DNA from 2 places in the Streptomyces sp. NPDC051576 genome. Region 1 is predicted to be linked to the other one. Evidence: riboswitches for the same ligand, from Rfam matches in the RefSeq annotation. Region 1 holds a riboswitch; the other holds the start of a gene.
What was found. Region 1 has a riboswitch for thiamine pyrophosphate ahead of thiO (glycine oxidase ThiO). Riboswitches for the same ligand answer to the same signal wherever they lie in the genome.

Region 1 (7,246 bases):
CCCGTCCCCGCCTGAGCGAGTGCCGCAGCGAGTCGACCGACTTCTCCACGGTCGCCTCGGTGTGCGAGCCGAAGTTGATCAGGTACGGGGCGTGCACATACGCCGGGATCGACCCGGCCTCGCAGGCCGCGCGGAACTCCTCGTCCTGCCGCGGGTTTCCGACCGGGGTGGCCCAGCCGCGCGGGTTGGCGACGAAGACCTGCACGGTCTCGGCCTTGAGGTCACGGGCGTAGGACAGACCTACGGAGTTCAGGCCGCCGGCCACGGGGACATGACCGCCGACGGGGTTGCGGGAGGGGAACTGGCTGCTCACACGTCCAGGGTGTCACGCGCGCGGGACACCCCCGTCACCGGATCTCGATCGTGATCGTCGACCCCTTGGGAGCCTGCTCGCCCGCGTCCACGGACTGGCTCTTGACGGTGTCGCCGAACAGGCCGAGCAGACCGCGGTCCTCCTTGACCTTGAAGCCGGACTGCTCAAGGAGCTTCGTCGCTGCGTCGACGCTCGCGCCGACCACGCTCGGGACCTCGACCATCTCCGGGCCCTTGGACACGGTCAGCGTGACGGTGTCGCCCTCGGCGGCCTGGCTGTCGCCGGCCGGGGTCTGCTGGGCGACCTGGCCCGCGTCGTACTCCGAGGTGACCTCGGTGGCCGACACCTTCACCGTGAGACCGGCGTCCTGGAGGTCGGACTTCGCGTCGTCCAGGTCCTCGCCGGTGACGTCGGGCACGTCCACCGCGCTGCCCTTGCTGACGGTCAGGGCTATCGCGGAGCCCGCGTGACGCTTCGTGCCCGCCTCCGGGGCAGTGCCGATCACGAAGCCCTTGGGGACGTCGTCGCTGAACTCCCTGGTGACCATGCCGGCCGCCAGCCCGTCCCGCTTCAGCAGGGCCTGCGCCTTGTCCAGGCGGTAGCCCGTCAGGTCGGGCACCTTCACGGTCTCCGGGCCGTCCGAGATGGTCAGGGTCACCGAGTCGTTGTCCCGGATGCGGGCGCCCGACTCCGGGTCGGAGCTGATCACCGTGCCGCGCTTCACCGTGTCGCTGTAGGCGTGCTTGACCGTCTTGACGTCGAGACCGGCCTCCTCCAGCCGCTCCTTCGCCTGCGCCTGGGTCTTCGCCAGCAGCGGCGGGACCTTGGTGAACTGGCCGGAGTTGATGTACCAGACGCCCGCGCCGACCCCGAGGATCAGCAGCACGGCGGCGACGATCGCGAGCAGTCCGCGCCGGGGCCGTCGAGCATCGCGCCGCCGGGGCGGCAGCGGGGGACCGCTCTCGAACCGGCTGGTCCGGTTGAACGGGTCACCGGGCTCGTCGTCCTCGTTGACGGGCAGCGGGCGGGGCACCGTGAGCGAGCGCGGGATCACACTCGTACGGTTCTCCGAGTTGGGATGCTCCGAGGTCAGCGCCTGCGGCGGGACCGCGTCCAACTGCTCGGTGCTCAGCCCCGACCGCGCCTCGCGGACCAGGCCGAAGAGCGCGACCGCGTCGTAGGGCCGGATGTCCGGCGTGCGCGCGGTGGCCGTGGCGACCAGCTCGTCCAGCTCGTACGCCAGCCCGGGGACGAGGGCCGAGGGCGGCGGGACGTCCTCGTGCAGATGCTTGTAGAGCACGATCGCGGCGGAGTCCCCGTCGTGCGGCTTCTGGCCGGTCAGCATCTCGTAGAGGACGACACCGCACGCGTACACGTCGACCCGGGGGTCGGCGGTGGTGCCCTCGATCTGCTCCGGCGCGAGATACGACACCGTGCCGAGGACGGCCCCGGTGGTGCTGGTGACCGTGTCCACGGAGCGGACCAGCCCGAAGTCGGCGACCTTGACCCGGCCGTCGTCCCCTATGAGCACGTTCTCCGGCTTCATGTCCCGGTGCACGAACCCGGCCCGGTGCGCGGCGCCCAGCGCGGCCAGCACCGGCTCCAGGATGTCGAGGGCGGCCCGCGGCTGGAGCGCCCCGCGCTCGCGCAGCACGTCCCGCAGGGTGCAGCCGGCGACGTACTCCATCGCCAGATAGACGTACGACCCCTGGGCGCCCTGGTCGAAGACCTGCACCACGTTCGGGTGCGCCAGCCGTGCCACCGACTTGGCCTCGCGGATGAAGCGGTCGACGAAGGAGGCGTCGGCCGCCAGCCCCGGGTGCATCACCTTGAGCGCGAGGACTCGGTCCAGGCGGGTGTCCACGGCCCGGTAGACCGTGGCCATCCCGCCGACGGCGATCCGCGCGTCGACGCGATACCGGCCGTCGAGCAACTGCCCGACGAGAGGGTCATGAAGGGTCGTATCCACGCAGGTGAGTGTACGAGCCGAGGCTGACAGCACCGCCTTTTCGGCCAGGATCGGGGCGGTACTGCAGCCGAGCTGTGACGGATCCCACGCTGTGGAGCGGGTGTTCAGAAGGCCGGCCGCTCCGGGTCCAGCCGGGCCAGGCCCTCCGCGGGGGACGACGCCTCGGCGAAGTGCCTGCGCGGGATACGCCCCGCCCGGAACGCCAGCCGTCCCGCCTCCACCGCGCTCCGCATCGCCGAGGCCATGAGCACCGGCTCCTGCGCCCGGGTCACCGCCGAGGCGAGCATCACACCGGCGCACCCCAGCTCCATCGCGAACGCCGCGTCCGACGCCGTACCGGCGCCCGCGTCCAGGATCACCGGCACGCGCGCGTGCTCGGTGATGAGCTGGAAGTTGTGCGGGTTGCGGATACCGAGCCCGGAGCCGATCGGCGAGCCCAGCGGCATGATCGCCGCACACCCGACGTCCTCCAGCTTCCGCGCCAGCACGGGATCGTCGTTCGTGTACGGCAGCACCGTGAACCCGTCGTCGACCAGGGTCTCGGCGGCGTCGAGCAGTTCGATCGGGTCGGGCAGCAGGGTCCGCTCGTCCGCGATCACCTCAAGCTTGATCAGGGCCGTCCCGAGCGCCTCCCGCGCCAGCCGGGCCGTCAGCACGGCCTCGCCTGCGGTGAAGCAACCCGCCGTGTTGGGCAGCACCCGGATACCGAGCCGCTCCAGGACGGACAGCACCGAACCGTGCACGGAGGCGTTTACACGCCGCATCGCGACGGTCGTCAGCTCCGTTCCGGAGGCCACCAGCGCGCGCTCCAGGACATCGAGGCTGGGCGCGCCTCCGGTGCCCATGATCAGACGGGACGTGAAGTTCGTGCCACCGAGGACGAAGGGGTCGTCGGCCATGGGTTCAGCCTCCTTGGACGGCGGTGAGGACCTCGACGCGGTCTCCCTCGGAGAGGGGCGTCGACGGCCACTGCGCGCGCGGGACGACGGTTTCGTTGAGGGCGGCGGCCACACCGGAGGGCGACGGGGCCAAGGACCGCACGAGGGTGTCGAGAGCCGTGCCGGGAGCGATCTCCCGGGGCTCCCCGTTGACGGAGACGTTCATACGCGCGACTCCGTGAGGGCGAACCGCTTCGGGGTGAACGGGCGCGCCTCGTCCGGCAGTTCACCGGTGGCCAGCGCGTGCGCGAGGGCGTCACCGGTGACCGGGGTGAGCAGCACGCCGTTGCGGTAGTGCCCGGTGGCCAGCAGCAGCCCCGGCAGTCCGGTCGGGCCGAGCAGCGGCGCGTTGTCGGGCGAGCCTGGGCGCAGCCCGGCCCGGGTCTCGGTGAGCGGGAGTTCGGTGATGCCCGGGATCAACTCATGGGCGTCGCGCAGCAGTTCGTAGACACCGCCGGCGGTCACCGTGGTGTCCCAGCCCAGCTCCTCGCTGGTCGCGCCGACGACCAGCTCGCCGTTCTCGCGCGGCACCAGATAGACCTGGCTGCCGCGCACCACGGCGCGCACGGTGCGGTTCAGGAAGGGCGCGTACCGCTCCGGCACGGTCAGCCGCAGCACCTGCCCCTTCACGGGCCGTACGGGCGGCAGGACGTCCTCGGGGACCCCCTCCAGCCGCCCGCTGAGACTGCCGGCCGCGAGCACCACCTGGTCCGCGCCGAGCGCTTCTCCGTCCCGCGTGACGATTCCGGCGGCCCGCTCCCGTACGACCGTGAGGCGCTCGGCCCAGGTCCGGTGGAAGGCGACCCCCGCCCGCTCGCAGGCGGCCACCAGGGCGCGGGCCAGCCGCCGGGGATCGACCTGGTGGTCGCCGTCGACCCTGAGCCCCCCGCGCACGCCCGGCGCGAGCATCGGCTCCAGGCGTCGGCACTCACGTCCGGAAAGCCACTCGGAGTCCAGCCCCGACTGGCGTTGCAGCGCGTGCAGTTCCCGCAGATGGGCGCGGTCGTCGGCGTCCAGGGCGACGGCGAGCGTGCCGCAGCGCCGGTAGCCGAGGTCCAGCCCGGTGAGGTCGGTCAGCTCGGCAGCGAAGTCCGGGTAGCGGTGCGCCGAGGCCAGGTTGAGGGCGAGCAGGGTCTGCTCGCCGTAGTGCAGCTCCGTGACGGCGGCCAGCATGCCGGCGGCCACCTGGGCGGCCCCGCCGCCCGGCTCGGGGTCCACCACGGCGGTGGCGAACCCGCGCTGCGCCGCCCGCCAGGCCGTGACCAGGCCGATGATTCCGCCCCCGACGACGAGGACGTCTGACGTACGTGTAGGCATGGGCGTCCAGCCCCTCCCTTCGCCGGCATGACCCGGATCAGGTTCGTACGGTCGGAGGCCGGCCAGCCTCCCTCTCAGCCCGGTACGTCCGGACTCCCGCGAGTGCTTTACGTTGGCCACCCTAGCCCGTGCCGTATGTCTCAGTAAGGGAGCCTCCGCTCATGGCCCGCTCGCTCGACGGTCTCGTCCTCGCGCCCGTCGCGGACCAGGCACCGGGTCAGGTCGGGACGCGCACCCGGTTCGCCTACCACGAGAAGGGCGGCGAGATCTGGGCCGAGTACGCGGGCGGCGACGTCGTCCGCGGGCATCTCGTCGGCACGCGCGCGGGGGACCGGCTCGACTTCCGGTACGTGCAGTTGAAGCGGGACGGGACGACGTCCTGCGGACACTGCGTGTCCGAAGTCGTCGAGCTGCCCGACGGACGCGTCCGCCTGGAGGAGACCTGGGAGTGGGAGTCGCAGGCGGGCAGCGGGACGAGTGTTGTGGAACAGGTCACTGAACGCGCCCCCTGACTGACAAATCGTCAGGTGTCTATGGTGATCGGATGAGCGAGCAGACAGGTGTGGTCGTCGTCGGCGCGGGCATGGCCGGGGTGCAGACCGCGGTCGCCCTGCGGGAGCAGGGCTTCACCGGGACGGTCACGCTGATCGGCGCGGAACCCCATCAGCCCTACGACCGGCCGCCGCTGTCCAAGGCCGTGCTGCTGGGCAAGGCCGAGGGCTCCGCCTTCGACGTCGACTTCGAGGCGCTCGGCATCGAGGTGCGGCTGGGGCGCGAGGTGGTGGGCCTGCGCCCCGCCGAGCACGAACTGGACACCGCCGAGGGCCCGGTGCCGTACGACGTCCTGGTGCTCGCGACCGGTGCCGAGCCGATCCGGCTGCCGGGCGCCGAGGGCATCCCCGGGGTGCATCTGCTGCGCACCCTGGACGACGCCGAGCGGCTGCGGCCCGTGCTCGCCCGGCAGCACGACATCGTGGTCGTCGGCGCGGGCTGGATCGGCGCGGAGTTCGCCACGGCCGCGCGCGAGGCGGGCTGCGCGGTGACCGTCGTGGAGGCCGCCGACCGGCCGCTCGCCGGCGCGCTGCCCGCCGAGGTCGCCGCGCCGATGGCCGCCTGGTACGCGGATGCCGGAGCCTCGCTGCGGACGCACGCGCGCGTGGCGCACGTCGAACCCGGCGAAGTGGTGCTCGAAGACGGCTCCCGGCTGCCCGCCGGCGCCGTCGTGGTCGGCATCGGCGCCCGCCCCGCCACCACCTGGCTGACCGGCTCCGGCGTCGCACTGGGCGCGCACCGCGAGGTCCTGGCCGACGACCGGCTGCGCACCTCGGTGCCGGACGTGTACGCGGTCGGCGACTGCGCCTCCTTCCCTTCGGGAAGGTACGGCGAGCGCCTTCTGGTCCACCACTGGGACAACGCCCTCCAGGGCCCCCGCACGGTCGCCGCGAACATCATCGGGGAGGTCCCGGCGGTCTACGACCCGGTGCCGTACTTCTGGTCCGAGCAGTTCGGCCGCTTCGTCCAGTACGCCGGCCACCACGCGTCCGCCGACACGACCCTGTGGCGCGGTGACCCGTCCGCCCCGGCCTGGACCGTCTGCTGGCTGCGCGAGGACCGCCTGGTGGCCCTCCTGGCGGTCGGCCGCCCCCGCGACCTTGCCCAGGGCCGCCGCCTGATCGAGGCGCGCACCCCGATGAATCCCGACCTGCTGGCCGACCCTTCGCTACCGATGAAATCCGCTATCGCCTAGTTCGACCCCCCGGGTCGGACCGGCCCGACTTCCGACTGTCAGTCCGGGATGGCACGCTGTTCACGTGACCGAGATTGACGCAAAGATCGATGCTCTCGTCCCCGCCTGGCTCACGCTGCCCGACATCGCAGAGATGCTCGATGTCGAGGTGACACGCGTGCGGCAGCTGGTCAAGGAGGGCCAAGTCATCGCCGTACGCCGTGGTGAGAACCGCGCGCTGCATGTCCCCGCCGCCTTCATCGACGGGGCCGAGCAGAAGGTCGTCAAGGGCCTCACGGGGACCCTGACGCTCCTGCGGGACGACGGCTTCTCCGACGAAGAGATGCTGGAGTGGCTCTTCACCCCCGACCCCAGCCTGCCCGGCACCCCCGCGCAGGCGCTGAGCGAGAATCGTGGCACGGAGGTGAAGCGCCGCGCCCAGGCGCTCGCCGTCTGACCCGGACGACCGACCGGTGTACGGGCCGCGCCCACCCGCGGCCCGTGCACGGCACCACCACGCCATGACGACGGGGGACACACCCATGCCCGACACCACCGCGGCCGCCGCCGCGCGCGCCGAGTTCGCCGACGCCCGGCTCTACCTCTGCACGGACGCCCGCAGGCGCCAGGGCGACCTCGCGGAGTTCCTGGACGCGGTCCTGGCCGGCGGGGTCGACATCGTGCAGTTGCGCGACAAGGGCATGGAGGCCGCCGAGGAGCTGGAGCACCTCCAGGTGTTCGCCGACGCCTGCGCCCGGCACGGCAGGCTCCTCGCGGTCAACGACCGCGCGGACGTCGCCCACGCCGCCGGCGCCGACGTACTGCACCTGGGTCAGGGCGACCTCCCGGTGCCCGCGGCCCGCGCGATCCTGGGCGAGGAGGTGCTGATCGGCCGCTCCACGCACGCCGAGTCCGAGGCCGCCGCGGCCGCCGTCCAGGAGGGCGTGGACTACTTCTGCACGGGCCCCTGCTGGCCGACCCCC
Region 2 (7,246 bases), on a different contig from region 1:
GGCGAGAAGTTCCAGGCCGTCGCCAACCAGATCGCCCAGCACGTCGCCAAGACCGCCCCGGCCGACATCGAGGCGCTGCTCGCCTCCGAGATCGAGCCCGGCAAGACGGTCCAGGCGTTCGTGGACGAGGCCAACGCGAACCTGGGCGAGAAGATCGTCCTGGACCGCTTCGCCCAGTACGCCGACGGCTACGTCTCCGCGTACATGCACCGCACGATGCCCGACCTGCCGCCGCAGATCGGTGTCCTCGTCGAGCTGGACAAGCCCAACGCCGAGGTCGCCCGCGGCGTCGCCCAGCACATCGCCGCCTTCGCGCCGAAGTACCTGGCCAAGGACGACGTGCCGACCGAGGTCGTCGAGTCCGAGCGCCGTATCGCCGAGGAGACCACCCGCGCCGAGGGCAAGCCCGAGGCCGCGATCGCCAAGATCGTCGAGGGTCGTGTCAACGGCTTCTTCAAGGACGCGACGCTGCTCGGCCAGCCGTACGCGCTCGACCCCAAGAAGTCCGTCCAGAAGGTTCTGGACGAGGCGGGTGTCACCCTGAAGCGCTTCACGCGCATCAAGGTCGGCATCTGAGTCCGTACCGCGACGGGCGCGCGACCCCTATAAGGTCGTATGCGGTTGTCTACGGCTGACGGACGACAGCGGATCTGACGAGGAGGCCATTGCCGAGCACGGGTTGCGAACGACACCCCACCGGCAGTGGCCTTCTTCGTGTGTGCGACCACGTAAAAGAGGCGAGAACGTCATGACCACCAAGCCCCAGAAGAGCGACGACGGCAAGGTACGCGGCCGGTTCATGCTGAAGCTGTCCGGAGAGGCCTTCTCCGGTGGCGGGGGCCTGGGCGTCGACCCCGACGTGGTGCACAAGATCGCCCGTGAGATCGCGGCCGTCGTACGGGACGGCGCGGAGGTCGCCGTCGTCATCGGCGGCGGCAACTTCTTCCGCGGTGCCGAACTCCAGCAGCGCGGCATGGACCGGGCCCGCTCCGACTACATGGGCATGCTCGGCACGGTGATGAACTGCCTCGCCCTCCAGGACTTCCTGGAGAAGGAGGGCATCGACAGCCGCGTCCAGACCGCCATCACCATGGGCCAGGTCGCCGAGCCGTACATCCCGCTGCGTGCTGTGCGCCACCTGGAGAAGGGCCGCGTGGTCATCTTCGGCGCCGGTATGGGCATGCCGTACTTCTCCACCGACACCACCGCCGCCCAGCGCGCCCTCGAGATCAACGCCGAGGCGCTGCTCATGGGCAAGAACGGCGTGGACGGGGTCTACGACTCCGATCCGAAGACGAACTCCGAGGCCGTCAAGTTCGACGCGCTCAGCTACGGCGAGGTCATCACCCAGGACCTCAAGGTCGCGGACATGACCGCCATCACCCTGTGCCGCGACAACAAGCTTCCGATCCTGGTCTTCGAGCTTCTGGCGGAGGGCAATATCGCCCGCGCCGTCAAGGGTGAGAAGATCGGCACGCTTGTGGGTGACCAAGGCAGCCAGGGCTGATGACCCTGACCGGGGGATGGACAATGTCCTGCCGGTCGGGAACCGTGCAGGAAGAAGACGCGACGCAGCCGGCCGCCGACGCCGACACAGCACAGCAGCCGGGCCTACTCAAGACACGCAGGAGCAAGTGGTGATCGAAGAGACCCTCCTCGAAGCCGAGGAGAAGATGGAGAAGGCCGTCGTGGTCGCCAAGGAGGACTTCGCCGCGATCCGCACCGGCCGTGCGCACCCGGCGATGTTCAACAAGATCGTGGCCGACTATTACGGCGCACTGACACCGATCAACCAGCTGGCTTCGTTCTCCGTGCCGGAGCCGCGCATGGCCGTGGTGACCCCGTTCGACAAGAGCGCGATGCGCAACATCGAGCAGGCGATCCGGGACTCGGACCTCGGCGTCAACCCGAGCAACGACGGCAACATCATCCGTGTGACGTTCCCCGAGCTCACTCAGGACCGCCGCAAGGAGTACATCAAGGTCGCCAAGACCAAGGCCGAGGACTCCAAGATCTCGATCCGCTCCATCCGCCGCAAGGCCAAGGAAGCGATCGACAAGGCGATCAAGGACGGCGACATCGGCGAGGACGAGGGCCGTCGCGCCGAGAAGGAACTCGACGACACCACGGCGAAGTACGTCGCCCAGGTGGACGAGCTCCTCAAGCACAAGGAAGCGGAGCTGCTCGAGGTCTGATGAACGACTCTTCCTGGGGTGCACCGCCACAAGCCGGGTACTGGGGGCCGTCCGACCAGGGGCCTGTCCAGGGGGCTGCCCCGGCGGGTCCCACGTACGATGCGCCTGAGGCGCAGCAGACTCGCCCCATGCCCATCGTGCCCGACGAGCCCGCATACGGCGGACACCAGGATGACGACCGGGGGGCCGCTCGGCTGAGCGGTCCCTTGTTCCGCGACGAGACACGGCAGCCGCCGTACGACACACGGCAGCCGCAGCCGTACGACCCGCCGCGGACGCAGCCCGCCGACATGCCGTACGCACAGCCCTACGGGGCGGTGCCGCAGAATCCGGAGCCCATGCCCGACGCCCCGTCACCGGTGCCCGCCCCGCAGAAGAAGAGCGCGGGCCGGGACCTCGGTGCGGCCATAGGCGTCGGGGTCGGACTCGGCGCGGTGATCATCGCGTCCCTGTTCGTCGTCAAGGCCGTGTTCATCGGCGTGATAGCGGTCGCCGTCGTCGTGGGTCTGTGGGAGCTGACCTCGCGGCTGCAGGAGCGCAAGGGCATCAAGGCGCCCCTCGTGCCCCTCGCGGTCGGCGGCGCCGCGATGGTCGTCGCCGGATACGTCCGGGGTGCCGAGGGCGCCTGGGTGGCGATGGCGCTGACCGCGCTGGCCGTCCTGGTCTGGCGGATGACGGAACCGCCGGAGGGCTACCTCAAGGACGTCACGGCGGGCGTCTTCGCGGCGTTCTACGTGCCGTTCCTGGCCACGTTCGTCGCCCTGATGCTCACCGCCGACGACGGCGCCTGGCGGGTCATGACGTTCCTGCTGCTGACCGTGGTCAGCGACACGGGCGCCTACGCCGTCGGCTGGCGTTTCGGCACCCACAAGCTCGCCCCGCGCATCAGTCCCGGAAAGACCCGCGAGGGCCTGTTCGGAGCGGTGTCCTTCGCGATGGTGGCGGGCGCGCTGTGCATGCAGTTCCTGATCGACGACGGCAGTTGGTGGCAGGGCCTCGTCCTGGGCCTCGCGGTCGCCGCCAGCGCCACGCTGGGCGACCTCGGCGAGTCCATGATCAAGCGCGACCTCGGCATCAAGGACATGGGCACGCTGCTGCCGGGCCACGGTGGCATCATGGACCGGCTGGATTCGCTGCTGCCGACGGCTCCGGTGGTGTGGCTGCTGATGGTGCTGTTCGTCGGGTCCGCCTGACGTTCGTCCGACGTCCTGCCGTACGGCATTCCGGGCGCCCCTGACCTGTACAGGACGGGGGCGCCCGGTCGTACGATTTCGGTGTAAGCCCTCGCAAGGGGGACCGCCCTGAACGAAGGAGGGCGTCATGTCCGCCTTCCATGAAGAGTTCGACGTGGACTGCCGTCCCGAGGATGCCTGGGCGTACGTCATCGACCCGTCCCACCTGCCCGAATGGCAGGAGAGCGCGGTCCTGGCCGAACAACTCGACGACCGCCCGTTCGGACTCGGCTCCCGGGTCCGCGTCACCCGGCACGTGGGCCGCCGCGACATGGCGATGACCATGGAGTGCACCGAGTTCCAGCCGCCGCGCGCCTGGACCGTGCGCGGGATCGACGGCCCCGTCAGGGGCAACTTCCGCGGTGAGATCACACCCGTCGACGACGGACGCCGTACCCACGTGACGATGGACCTCGACTTCGAGGGGCACGGCATCGGCAAGGTCCTGCTGCCCCTCGTCGTCCGCCCCCAGGTCCGCCGCGAGATGCCCCACAACGAGAAGCTCCTGAAGGAACACCTGGAGCACACCGGCTGACCGAGCCCACCGGCTGAAACGGATCACCGTAAACGATCTGCGACACTGGTACAGCCATGCCTAAGCCCGGAGAACTCACATTCGTCGCCCCCCGCGGAGCCAAGAAGCCCCCGCGGCACCTTGCCGATCTCACGCCCGCCGAGCGCAAGGAAGCCGTCGCCGCGATCGGGGAGAAGCCGTTTCGCGCCAAGCAGCTCTCGCAGCACTACTTCGCGCGGTTCGCGCACGACCCGGAGCAGTGGACCGACATCCCCGCCGGTTCGCGCGCCAAGCTCCAGGAAGCGCTGCTTCCGGAGCTGATGACCGTCGTACGGCATCTGTCGACCGACCAGGACACCACCCGCAAGACGCTGTGGCGGCTGTTCGACGGGACGCTCGTCGAGTCGGTGCTGATGCGGTACCCGGACCGGGTGACCATGTGCATCAGCTCGCAGGCGGGGTGCGGGATGAACTGCCCGTTCTGCGCGACGGGCCAGGCCGGCCTCGACCGGAACCTCTCCACCGGTGAGATCGTGCACCAGATCGTGGACGGCATGCGGGCGCTGCGCGACGGCGAGATCCCCGGCGGTCCCGCGCGGCTGTCCAACATCGTCTTCATGGGTATGGGGGAGCCGCTCGCCAACTACAAGCGGGTCGTCCAGTCCATCCGCGCCCTCACCGACCCCGAGCCGGACGGCCTCGGTCTCTCGCAGCGCGGGATCACCGTCTCGACCGTCGGACTGGTCCCGGCGATCCACCGCTTCAGCGACGAGGGCTTCAAGTGCCGCCTCGCGATCTCGCTGCACGCGCCCGACGACGAGCTGCGCGACACCCTGGTCCCCGTGAACACGCGGTGGAAGGTGCGCGAGGTCCTCGACGCCGGCTGGGAGTACGCGGCGAAGTCCGGGCGCCGGCTGTCCATCGAGTACGCCCTGATCCGCGACATCAACGACCAGGCGTGGCGTGGTGACCGGCTCGGCCGGCTCCTCAAGGGCAAGCCCGTGCACGTCAACCTGATCCCGCTGAACCCGACACCGGGCTCCAAGTGGACGGCCTCCCGCCCCGAGGACGAGAAGGCGTTCGTCGAGGCCATCGCCGCCCACGGCGTGCCGGTCACCGTCCGGGACACCCGTGGCCAGGAGATCGACGGAGCCTGCGGTCAGCTCGCTGCCACCGAGAGGTAACCTTCACCTGCACCACCTGTACGTACACCTTCATATCCGACAGGGGAGCGCGCAGCGCTGAGAGTGCGGCAATCGGGCCGCAGACCCTCTGAACCTCGCCCAGGTCATTCTGGGTAGGAAGTTCGGTCATCACCGTGAACACCAAGAAGTACTGTGCTGTCCTCGTCGGCCTCGGCCTGGTCACGCTGTCCGCGTGCGGCTCGGGGTCGGACGGGAGCGGCGGCTCCGACTCCAAGACGGTCACCCTCGTCAGCCACGACTCGTGGGCCGTCTCGAAGAGCGTCCTCAAGGACTTCGAGAAGCAGTCCGGCTACACCGTCAAGGTCCTCAAGGACGGTGACGCGGGCCAGGCCGTCAACAAGGCGATCCTGACCAAGGACAACCCGCAGGGCGACGTCTTCTTCGGCGTCGACAACACCCTGCTCTCCCGCGCCCTCGACAACGGTCTCTTCCAGTCCTACGACGCGAAGGGCGCGGATCTCGTCAAGTCCGCGTACCGCGTCGACCAGACCAAGCACCGGGTCACGCCCATCGACACCGGCGACATCTGCGTCAACTACGACAAGGCCTATTTCAGCAAGCACAAGCTGACCCCGCCGGCCTCCTTCGCCGACCTGGTCAAGCCCGCGTACAAGAACCTCCTCGTCACCGAGAACGCTGCCACCTCCTCGCCCGGCCTCGGCTTCCTGCTCGGCAGCGCCGCGCAGTACGGCGACGACGGCTGGCAGGCGTACTGGAAGAAGCTGAAGGCCAACGGCGTGAAGGTGGTCGACGGCTGGGAGCAGGCCTACGACCAGGAGTTCTCCGGTTCCGCCGGTGGCAAGAAGGCGGGCGGCGACCGGCCCCTCGTCGTCTCGTACGCCTCCTCGCCGCCCGCCGAGGTCATCTACGGCGACCCGAAGCCGACGACCGCGCCCACCGGGGTGTCGTACGGCACCTGTTTCCGGCAGACCGAGTACGCGGGACTGCTCAGCAACGCGAAGAACACCAAGGGCGGCAAGGCCTTCATCGACTTCCTGCTCACCAAGGAGTTCCAGGAGGACATGCCGCTCAACATGTTCGTCTACCCGGTGATCGACGGCGCCACGGTGCCGCAGGAGTTCGTGAAGTACGGCCGTCAGGCCCCGGACCCCGAGACCATGGCGCCCGCGAAGATCGCCGCCGACCGGGACCAGTGGGTCAAGTCGTGGACCTCGCTCGTACTGAAGTAGCCCCGCGGCGGAAGATCCGCAAAGGGAACGCGACGCGGCTCGGGCTCATGGCCGTGCCCGTCGCGTTCTTCGCGGTGTTCTTCGCCTACCCCGTCGCCTCGATCGTCGCGCGCGGTCTCAAGGTGGACGGCGCCTGGCAGTTGGGCCGCATCGGGGACGTGCTCGCGCAGTCCGACATCCGGCACGTGCTGTGGTTCACCACCTGGCAGGCGCTCGCCTCCACCGCGCTCACGCTGCTGATCGCGCTCCCCGGAGCTTATGTCTTCGCGCGCTTCGACTTCCCGGGCCGGCATGTGCTGCGGGCCGTCGTGACGGTCCCCTTCGTGCTGCCCACGGTCGTCGTCGGTACGGCGTTCCTCGCCCTCGTCGGCCGGGGCGGACTCCTCGACGACCTGTGGGGCGTACGCCTCGACACCACCGTCTGGGCCATCCTGCTCGCGCACGTCTTCTTCAACTACGCGGTCGTCGTACGGACGGTGGGCGGCCTCTGGGCCCAGCTCGACCCCCGTCAGGAGGAGGCCGCGCGCATGCTCGGCGCCTCCCGGCTCCGGGCCTGGCGGCAGGTGACACTGCCCGCGCTCGGGCCCGCCGTGGCCGCCGCCGCGTTGATGGTCTTCCTCTTCACGTTCACGTCCTTCGGTGTCGTGCAGATCCTCGGCGGCCCGACCTTCTCCACCCTCGAAGTGGAGATCTACCGCCAGACCTCGGAGGTCTTCGACCTCTCCACGGCGGCCGTGCTGACGATCGTCCAGTTCGTCGCGGTGGGCGCCATCCTCGCCGTCCACGCCCGGACGGTACGGCGCCGGGAGACGGCCCTACGGCTGGTGGACCCGTCGGTGACCGCACGGCGCCCGCGCGGGGCGGGCCAGTGGGCGCTGCTCGCCGGGGTCCTCGCCTCCGTGCTCCTGCT

Region 2: linked by a shared signal. The riboswitch ahead of AB0M63_RS36590 (thiamine ABC transporter substrate-binding protein) and the one ahead of thiO (glycine oxidase ThiO) in region 1 are both predicted to bind thiamine pyrophosphate.

Annotation. Positions count from the first base shown of each region.
Region 1 covers NZ_JBFAZO010000022.1:10,703-17,948, reverse strand. The annotation lists gene AB0M63_RS44130 (deoxyribonuclease IV) at 1-313, opposite strand, end outside; gene pknB (Stk1 family PASTA domain-containing Ser/Thr kinase) at 348-2,282, opposite strand; gene AB0M63_RS44120 (thiazole synthase) at 2,387-3,181, opposite strand; gene thiS (sulfur carrier protein ThiS) at 3,186-3,386, opposite strand; gene thiO (glycine oxidase ThiO) at 3,383-4,537, opposite strand; TPP riboswitch at 4,535-4,647, opposite strand; gene AB0M63_RS44105 (hypothetical protein) at 4,699-5,049, shown strand; gene AB0M63_RS44100 (FAD-dependent oxidoreductase) at 5,082-6,284, shown strand; gene AB0M63_RS44095 (Rv2175c family DNA-binding protein) at 6,349-6,720, shown strand; gene thiE (thiamine phosphate synthase) at 6,806-7,246, shown strand, end outside.
Region 2 covers NZ_JBFAZO010000013.1:252,574-259,819, forward strand. The annotation lists gene tsf (translation elongation factor Ts) at 1-576, shown strand, start outside; gene pyrH (UMP kinase) at 749-1,507, shown strand; gene frr (ribosome recycling factor) at 1,638-2,195, shown strand; gene AB0M63_RS36575 (phosphatidate cytidylyltransferase) at 2,195-3,388, shown strand; gene AB0M63_RS36580 (SRPBCC family protein) at 3,516-3,962, shown strand; gene rlmN (23S rRNA (adenine(2503)-C(2))-methyltransferase RlmN) at 4,019-5,125, shown strand; TPP riboswitch at 5,157-5,263, shown strand; gene AB0M63_RS36590 (thiamine ABC transporter substrate-binding protein) at 5,260-6,336, shown strand; gene AB0M63_RS36595 (iron ABC transporter permease) at 6,384-7,246, shown strand, end outside.